DNA from 3 places in the Janthinobacterium leeuwenhoeki genome. Region 1 is predicted to be linked to each of the others. Evidence: predicted binding sites of a transcription regulator. Region 1 holds the regulator's gene; each other region holds the start of a gene.

Region 1 (2,264 bases):
TTCGGTGATCATGGGCTGGCGCGTGCGCAGCACGGTCTGGAAGTACTCGCGCTCGGCGACGTTGATGCCGATGCGCCCGGCCACCTGCGGCATGTCGGCCACGATGGCGCCATGCGCGTCGAGCACCAGCACGTCATCGAACAGCGCCAGCATAGAGCGGCGCGCATAATATTCGCGCAATTGGGCTGGCTGGGCGATCAGTTCCGGCGGCTGCTGCCTGGCCGTCAGCGTGACGATTTGCAGCAGCATGCCCAGCTTGTCGTCGAGTTCGGCAGCGGTGCGGCTGATCAGGGACGACTGCTGGCTCAGCAGTACTCGGGTGAAGTCGTCGCGCATGTGTTGCACCTGGATCATGGTGACCAGGGCGATCATGGCGATCGAGGTCAGGCTGGTGGCCAGCGCGACTTTTGCTTTAATGCCGAGAGGCTTCATGATTTCCTTTTCAGTACCGGGCGGCACAGGCGGCAGACGACGCTGTCAGGAATTTTCCTATCAAAACATTAACTTGGCAAGCGGCGCCGCGTAAATTGCCCTTCCCCGCAAGGGCTTTTGACGATGTTGCCATGTAATTAAAGTCAGAACGTCGTTTATTCAGCGCAATTGCGGTGAAATTGGCACACGGCAACCGTGTATGCAGTAAACTTGTTATTGCATTTTATAAAAGGTACCGACATGACTGAAGCGCTACTCACTCCCACCTTGCCTACAGTGAACGTGGAGGCGTTGCGTGCGCGATGTTCGACCTGCAGCATGCATCAATTGTGTCTGCCGATGGGCCTCGATGTGGGCGATATGGACAGGCTGGACCAGATCATCGGCCGCCGCCGCAAGATCGTGCGCGGCGCCTCGCTGTTCCGCATCGGCGACTCGTTCCAGAACCTGTATGCAATCCGCCTGGGGCACTTCAAGACATACCAGATCAATCCGGGCGGCGAAGAGCAGGTGACGGGTTTCCAGATGGCCGGCGAACTGCTGGGCATGGACGCCATCAGCGCCGACCGCCACCACTGCAATGCGGTGGCGCTGGAAGACAGCGAAGTGTGTGAAATTCCCTTTTCCAGCCTGGAACAGTTGCTGGGCAATATGCCGACCCTGCTGCGCCATTTCCACCGCATGATGAGCCAGGAAATCACGCGCGAGCAAAGCGTCATGCTCTTGCTGGGCAATATGCAGGCGACGCAGCGCTTTGCCGCCTTCATCGTCAACCTGGCCTCGCGCTATGAGGCGCGCGGTTATTCGGGCAGCAATTTCCAGTTGCGCATGTCGCGCGAGGAAATCGGCAACTACCTGGGCCTGACCATCGAAAGCGTCAGTCGCCTGCTGTCCAAATTCAAGAAGGAAGGCTGGCTGCGCGTCTCCAACCGCGAGATCGAAATCCTGCAGCCGGCCAAATTAAAAGCCATCACCGCCGGCACGGACGTTTGCAAATAAGACTTACAGTTCTTCATCCGCATGCAGCGCGATACTGCGCTGCAGCGGCCAGGTCCAGATGCCGGACAGGCGCCACTCGCGTTTGTCGTTTTCCACCAGCACTTGCCATCGGCTGCGCTCGAGCATCGGCAGCGCCACGCTAAAATTGCCGGCCGCATCGGGCTGCACCAGCAGCTTGATATCCTTTTCCGGCAGGGTCGCATGCGCCAGGTGCAGCTGCAACGGCCCCTGGTAAGCCTTGCCGAAGCTGTGCACGGAACCGGTCAGGCGCGCTGACGCCACGTCATACGACAAGCTGGTATCCATCGCCAGGTCGCTGGCGATCGTGTCGCGCTTCAAATCCTGGTTGATCGCCTTGCCCTGCTTGTAATAGTCGCCCACCACCAGCGCATCGGGCTGCGTAAACGCGATATAGCCCATGAAGCTGCCGACGACCACGGACAGGCCGGGGCCGATCATCAGCAACCATGGCCAGCGATGCTTGTACCACGGGGCAACGGGGGCTTGCAGCTTGAGACTGTCGGACATTTTGTTCTCCTTGGGGTCAGACCCTTTGGGTCTGACCCCAGCTTTTGCTTCTGGGTTGAAAATAAAGTAAAGCTAACGCATGTTTGATGCTACCCCTACGGCGAAATACCGGGGTCGGACCCAGAGGGTCCGACCCCGAATCAACATCACCGCGGCACGATGAATACCGCGCTTTCACGCACATGCAGCGACGGGTCGTCCAGCGAGTGCAATTCGATCGCAATCTTGTTCGAGCCTTTCTCGCCGACGCCGTGCGGCGCACGCAGGCGTATCGGCCAGCCCAGCGTTTCCGTCGGCTGCAAGGT
Region 2 (2,264 bases), on a different contig from region 1:
CGCGGGTGCTGGCCACGTCGGCCACGTCGCCCTGGTCGATGATCATGTCATCGCCCAGGTCTTCCAGCAAGGTTTCGCTCTGGTTGGTATCGGTGATATTCATATTATTCGACATCTTCAAATGAGGTTAAACAGAGCTTGCCCTTGTGTTCGGAAACAGCAGCTGTAAATAAACGGGAGTCGTCGAGCATGACGTCGGTGCGGCTCAGGCTGACGGGAATCACATCGCCCACGCGCAGGTCGAACAAGGCGCCCAGCTGCATCTGCTTGCTGACGAGCCGGCCTTCCAGGGTTACTTGCAGGCGCGAAGCGAGCGGGCGCACGCTGCCGCGCAAGGCTTTCTTCGCTTGCGCGCGCTCGGGCAGCAGGCCGCGCAGCACGTCGGCCATCAGGCGTTTGTCCAGCGAGAACCAGAACTGGCCGCTCTGCCCCGCCTCGACGTCGCTGAGCGCCACAGTGACGATCCAGCTGCCGCGCGCCGGATGCACGCCCGACTGCACGGCGACCTCGGCACTGGTGTCGATGTCGCTGCTCTTGCCCAGGGTTTGCAAATTCTTGTGGACGCGGGCGAACAAACCGTTCACCAACTGTTGTCCCAGCACCACAGCTAGGCGTTCCTCGGTGGCCGTCACGCGTACCTGCGCCGGATCGGGCAGCGCGCCCTTGGCGCCGGCACTCCCATAGCGATAGTTCAGCACGCTCAAGAGGATCTGCCGTTCGAGGGCAAAGCCCGTCTGGCTGGCCGGCGTGGAAAAACTCAGCCAGCGATTCACGCTGTCCTCGTTGTCCACGCGCGACAAGCTCACGCCATCGATCTGGAAATTGCCCCAGTAGCGGCGACTCATCGGCTGGCGCAGGGCCACGGCCAGGTCGTCGCGCAGCTGAGCGCCGAATACATGCAGCAAATGGACAGGACGTCCAAGCAGACAAGAATCGAGGACTTGATGGCGCACAGTTTGATCTGTCTTAGTGGTTATCATGTGGGTCATGTCGTATTGCGGTGGCAGAACAAATTATACGGATCACCCGAAATTAAATACAGCATCATCTTGACCTTGCCTATCGATCTGCAAGCAAACGATTGCGCATCGTATCGCATGCTAGATGACTGCGGTGCTGAACAATACATGAAAATGCAAAATATTGCCACGTATCAATATTCCTTGAGGCAATCCACTCTTTACTTTATAGTTGCCGCGAGGTAAGCTTATAGCGACTTAATAGTGATTTGCAGTGCGCCATTCCGCTTACCTGATTCCGGTTTTTATGGCAGTTTCCAGTACCTCTTATTGCCACCAGAAGAAACTTTTATCAGATAATTATTAGTTATCATGGCCATGTAAATCATGTCGGCGTGGGTTTGCCGGGTTTGTTTGAATCTGCTTGAGCGGATGGTGTGGCAACTGATAAAACTGATGGGCCCTGTAAATCGGGCCAGGCAAGATGGCATTGGATGTAATGCCGGCCGAAATGGCAACACCAGTAATTTCTGATTGATACGTCACCGCATATTGAAAGTAGAGGGCAAGATGAGCAACGAACTCGCAGGTCTGATCAAGGCCGATCTGGCAGCACTGAGCAATGACGCGCGCGCCCTGGGCGCCAGCATCGCACCTGCCGCCCAGTTCGGCGCGCCGGAACAATCCGGTTTCTCCTTTGCGCAAAGCATGAAAGACGCCATCGGCAAGGTCAACGGCGACGACCGCATGGCGGCGCAAAAAATGAGCGACGTCGACAGCGGCAAGAGCGACGACATGGTCGGCGCCATGCTGGCCAGCCAGGAAGCGAGCCTGTCCTTTTCCATGTTGATGCAAGTGCGCAACAAGGTCATGGGCGCCGTCGACGAACTCATCAAACTGCCTCTGTAATCTTCACGCCCTGATCCACGCCCAGCCTCCCAGCGAAAGTTACCCCAAGTGATTACCACCATGAAGTCCGCATTTGCGCGCTGGCGCCCTGGCGCCCAGCCCGCCATTCCGCCCGCCCTGCTGAAAAACCTGGTCCCCATCGTCGTGCTGGCCATCGGCATCACCGCCATGGTGACCCTGTATGCCTGGCGCGACCAGGCCAACTACAAGCCGGTGTTTGGCGCGCGCGAAAAAGTGGCCGTGACGGACATGATGGCAACCCTGGACGCCGAACACATCCCCTACCGTTTGCATCCGGACAGCGGCCAGGTGCTGGTGCCCGACGCCATGCTGGGCAAGGTGCGCATGCTGCTGGCCGCGAAGGGCGTGACGGCGCAGCTGCCGGCCGGCCTGGAG
Region 3 (2,264 bases), on a different contig from region 1:
GCGCGCGCCAGTGGGCGGGGCTGGCCCGCAACTGGCTGCTGTTCGGCGAGCGCCAGCAAGCTTTTGACAGCGTCTGCGGCGCAGAGTTGCAAGGCTGGCTCGACGCTGGCCACCTGGCGCGCCTGGACCGCGTCTTTTCACGCGATGGCAAGGAAGGTGGCAGACGTGAATATGTGCAGGACCGCCTGCGCGCCTGCGCCGATGAGCTGCGCGATTGGTTGGCGCAAGGGGCCATCGTCTACGTCTGCGGCAGCTTGCAAGGCATGGCGGCAGGAATCGATGCTGTACTGCAAGAAGTGCTGGGCCACGAGGGTCTCGATGCCCTGCTGGCGGCCGGACGCTACCGCCGCGACGTGTATTGAAACACATCAAGCAGCCCCCCGGCGCCGCCCGGCTATGTGGGCAAGCGCACAGTCAGCGCCAGCCATCGGATTAGAGTGGGGACATCGCGGCATGGAGATACACCCGCCGCACCACTCACTGTCTGCGAGGCACCCCATGAAAAACCCCTGGATGAGCATGTATCTGAGCGCCGCCAACCGCATCGCCAACACAGCACGCGGCCACGCCACGGCCGCCGTCAAGCGCGAAGCGGCGAAAAATACGCGGCAATTGACGCAAGTATGGTTCGACTCTTTCCTGCCCGCGGCAGGCAAGCCACGGCGCGGGCGCAAGGCGAAATAGGAGCTGTCACCAGCGATAACTGGTGCGGTGCATCACAGCAATAAGTTGAAGTTACGATCAGATGAACTAAACTGCAAGCATGGTAGTACATAAGGAAGTGACCGGCAGGCGCCGCATCCCCGCGCCGCCACCGGGACACCGGGAGACGACCATGTTGACGCTCAAAGTGCTGGCCTGCCTTGCCCTGTCGGCCTTGCTGCTCGCCCCCCTCGTGCTGAGGGATACGATGCAGTTATCGGCAGGACAGCAGCTGCAAGTACCGAATGTCGATGCCCATGCCATGTGGAGCCATTGGCCCAAGCAATAAGCGCGCTCGCTAGTGGCATTCACCGTCAAAAACCGCGTTATTGCGGGTGGGGATTTGTTCCCTCCTCCCCTTTGTTTTTCCGTATTTCCTTCACCCCCTCTTCACCATATTTTTGATCCAAGTCATGGATTTTCCCCTTCGCTGCGTCCACACTGGAACAGTCCGCTTCGCACCGCGACGGACTTAACCTGGAGCATCAGCATGGGTAAATCGCATTGGAAGGATGAGATGGCGCTGGGGGTTCCCGTCATCGACGAAGCGCATGAGGCGCTGTTTCAGGAGCTGGCGCGACTGGGGCAATTGAGCGACCAGCATTTCAGCGTGGCGTTTCGCGAGCTGATTGCAGCCGTCGAACGCGATTTCCGCGAGGAAGAGGATTTGATGGAACAAATTGCCTTTCCCTCGCTGGCCAACCACCGCGAACAGCATGCGCGCGTACTCAGCGGCTTGCACCATGCCTGGGCCGCCGTCGATGAAGGCGATCTGGAACAGGGGCGCCATGCGCTGTCGCTCTTGCCGCAATGGCTGATCTTCCATCAGGCCACCATGGACCTGGCCCTGGCGGCGGCGCTGGAGCTGGTACAGCGCCAACCCAGCTAATCGCTACAGCAGCAGCACCGTGGCCTGCTCGGGCAAGACGACGCGATAGTGTCCCGGGTATTTGTCTTCACCGTCGAAAATCTTGCAAAACACGGGTTGGTTGATGTCATTGACGGCCGGCTCGTGCATGGGCAAGGTGGCGATCAGCTGTTCACCATCCATCAACTGCAAGGCACTGCCCCGCTCGGCAGCGCAAAACGCCAGCGATTGCACATCGTTGGCGAACGGCCGCTTGTACCACGGCGTGATCGCCCGCACGGCGCGCCGCGCGTCGTGCAAGACTTGCCCCACGCGCGTGACATTCCACGCATCGCGCGCCACGGACGGCTGCAGGACGATATTCGCCGTCAACTCGCCCCTGCCCTTGTTGACCAAAAAAGTGCCATCCTGCACGGCGATGTCCTCGTTGAGCGGTACGACAAATACGCCGCCATCGGACACCTTGATCGGCACGGGAGCGCCATTGCCTTGCAGAGCCACGCGCACATCGTCGATGGTGGCGCTCAGTTTGGCAGGAATCAGGCGCAGGGCCATGACCACGCTGCCGCTCGACACTTGCCACACTTTCCTGGCCGTCAGATAACTTTCGCGGTAGGCCATGAAACGCACGCGCGGCGCCGCCTTGGCGTCGCTGCTGGCCGTGATCGTCACCGTCTGCGGTGGCAAGGCTTCG

Evidence for each region. Region 1 encodes FNR, which switches genes on or off when oxygen is low (the NO sensors DNR and NnrR bind a similar motif). Its sites were predicted from a motif close to TTGATNNNNATCAA; they were not measured.
Region 2: a site for FNR is predicted at 1,144-1,157, ahead of ACQ4WS_RS01430 (FliM/FliN family flagellar motor switch protein). Genes of this name have one in related genera too.
Region 3: a site for FNR is predicted at 1,104-1,117, ahead of ACQ4WS_RS23215 (bacteriohemerythrin). Genes of this name have one in related genera too.

The regions. Positions count from the first base shown of each region.
Region 1 covers NZ_JBNYXT010000010.1:67,715-69,978, reverse strand. The annotation lists gene ACQ4WS_RS11010 (response regulator) at 1-432, opposite strand, end outside; gene fnr (fumarate/nitrate reduction transcriptional regulator Fnr) at 673-1,431, shown strand; gene ACQ4WS_RS11000 (FixH family protein) at 1,435-1,959, opposite strand; gene ccoG (cytochrome c oxidase accessory protein CcoG) at 2,106-2,264, opposite strand, start outside.
Region 2 covers NZ_JBNYXT010000001.1:346,066-348,329, forward strand. The annotation lists gene ACQ4WS_RS01425 (FliM/FliN family flagellar motor switch protein) at 1-103, opposite strand, end outside; gene ACQ4WS_RS01430 (FliM/FliN family flagellar motor switch protein) at 105-905, opposite strand; gene fliE (flagellar hook-basal body complex protein FliE) at 1,530-1,868, shown strand; gene fliF (flagellar basal-body MS-ring/collar protein FliF) at 1,929-2,264, shown strand, end outside.
Region 3 covers NZ_JBNYXT010000044.1:26,897-29,160, reverse strand. The annotation lists gene ACQ4WS_RS23230 (PepSY domain-containing protein) at 1-362, shown strand, start outside; gene ACQ4WS_RS23225 (hypothetical protein) at 499-684, shown strand; gene ACQ4WS_RS23220 (hypothetical protein) at 836-991, shown strand; gene ACQ4WS_RS23215 (bacteriohemerythrin) at 1,193-1,591, shown strand; gene ACQ4WS_RS23210 (hypothetical protein) at 1,595-2,264, opposite strand, start outside.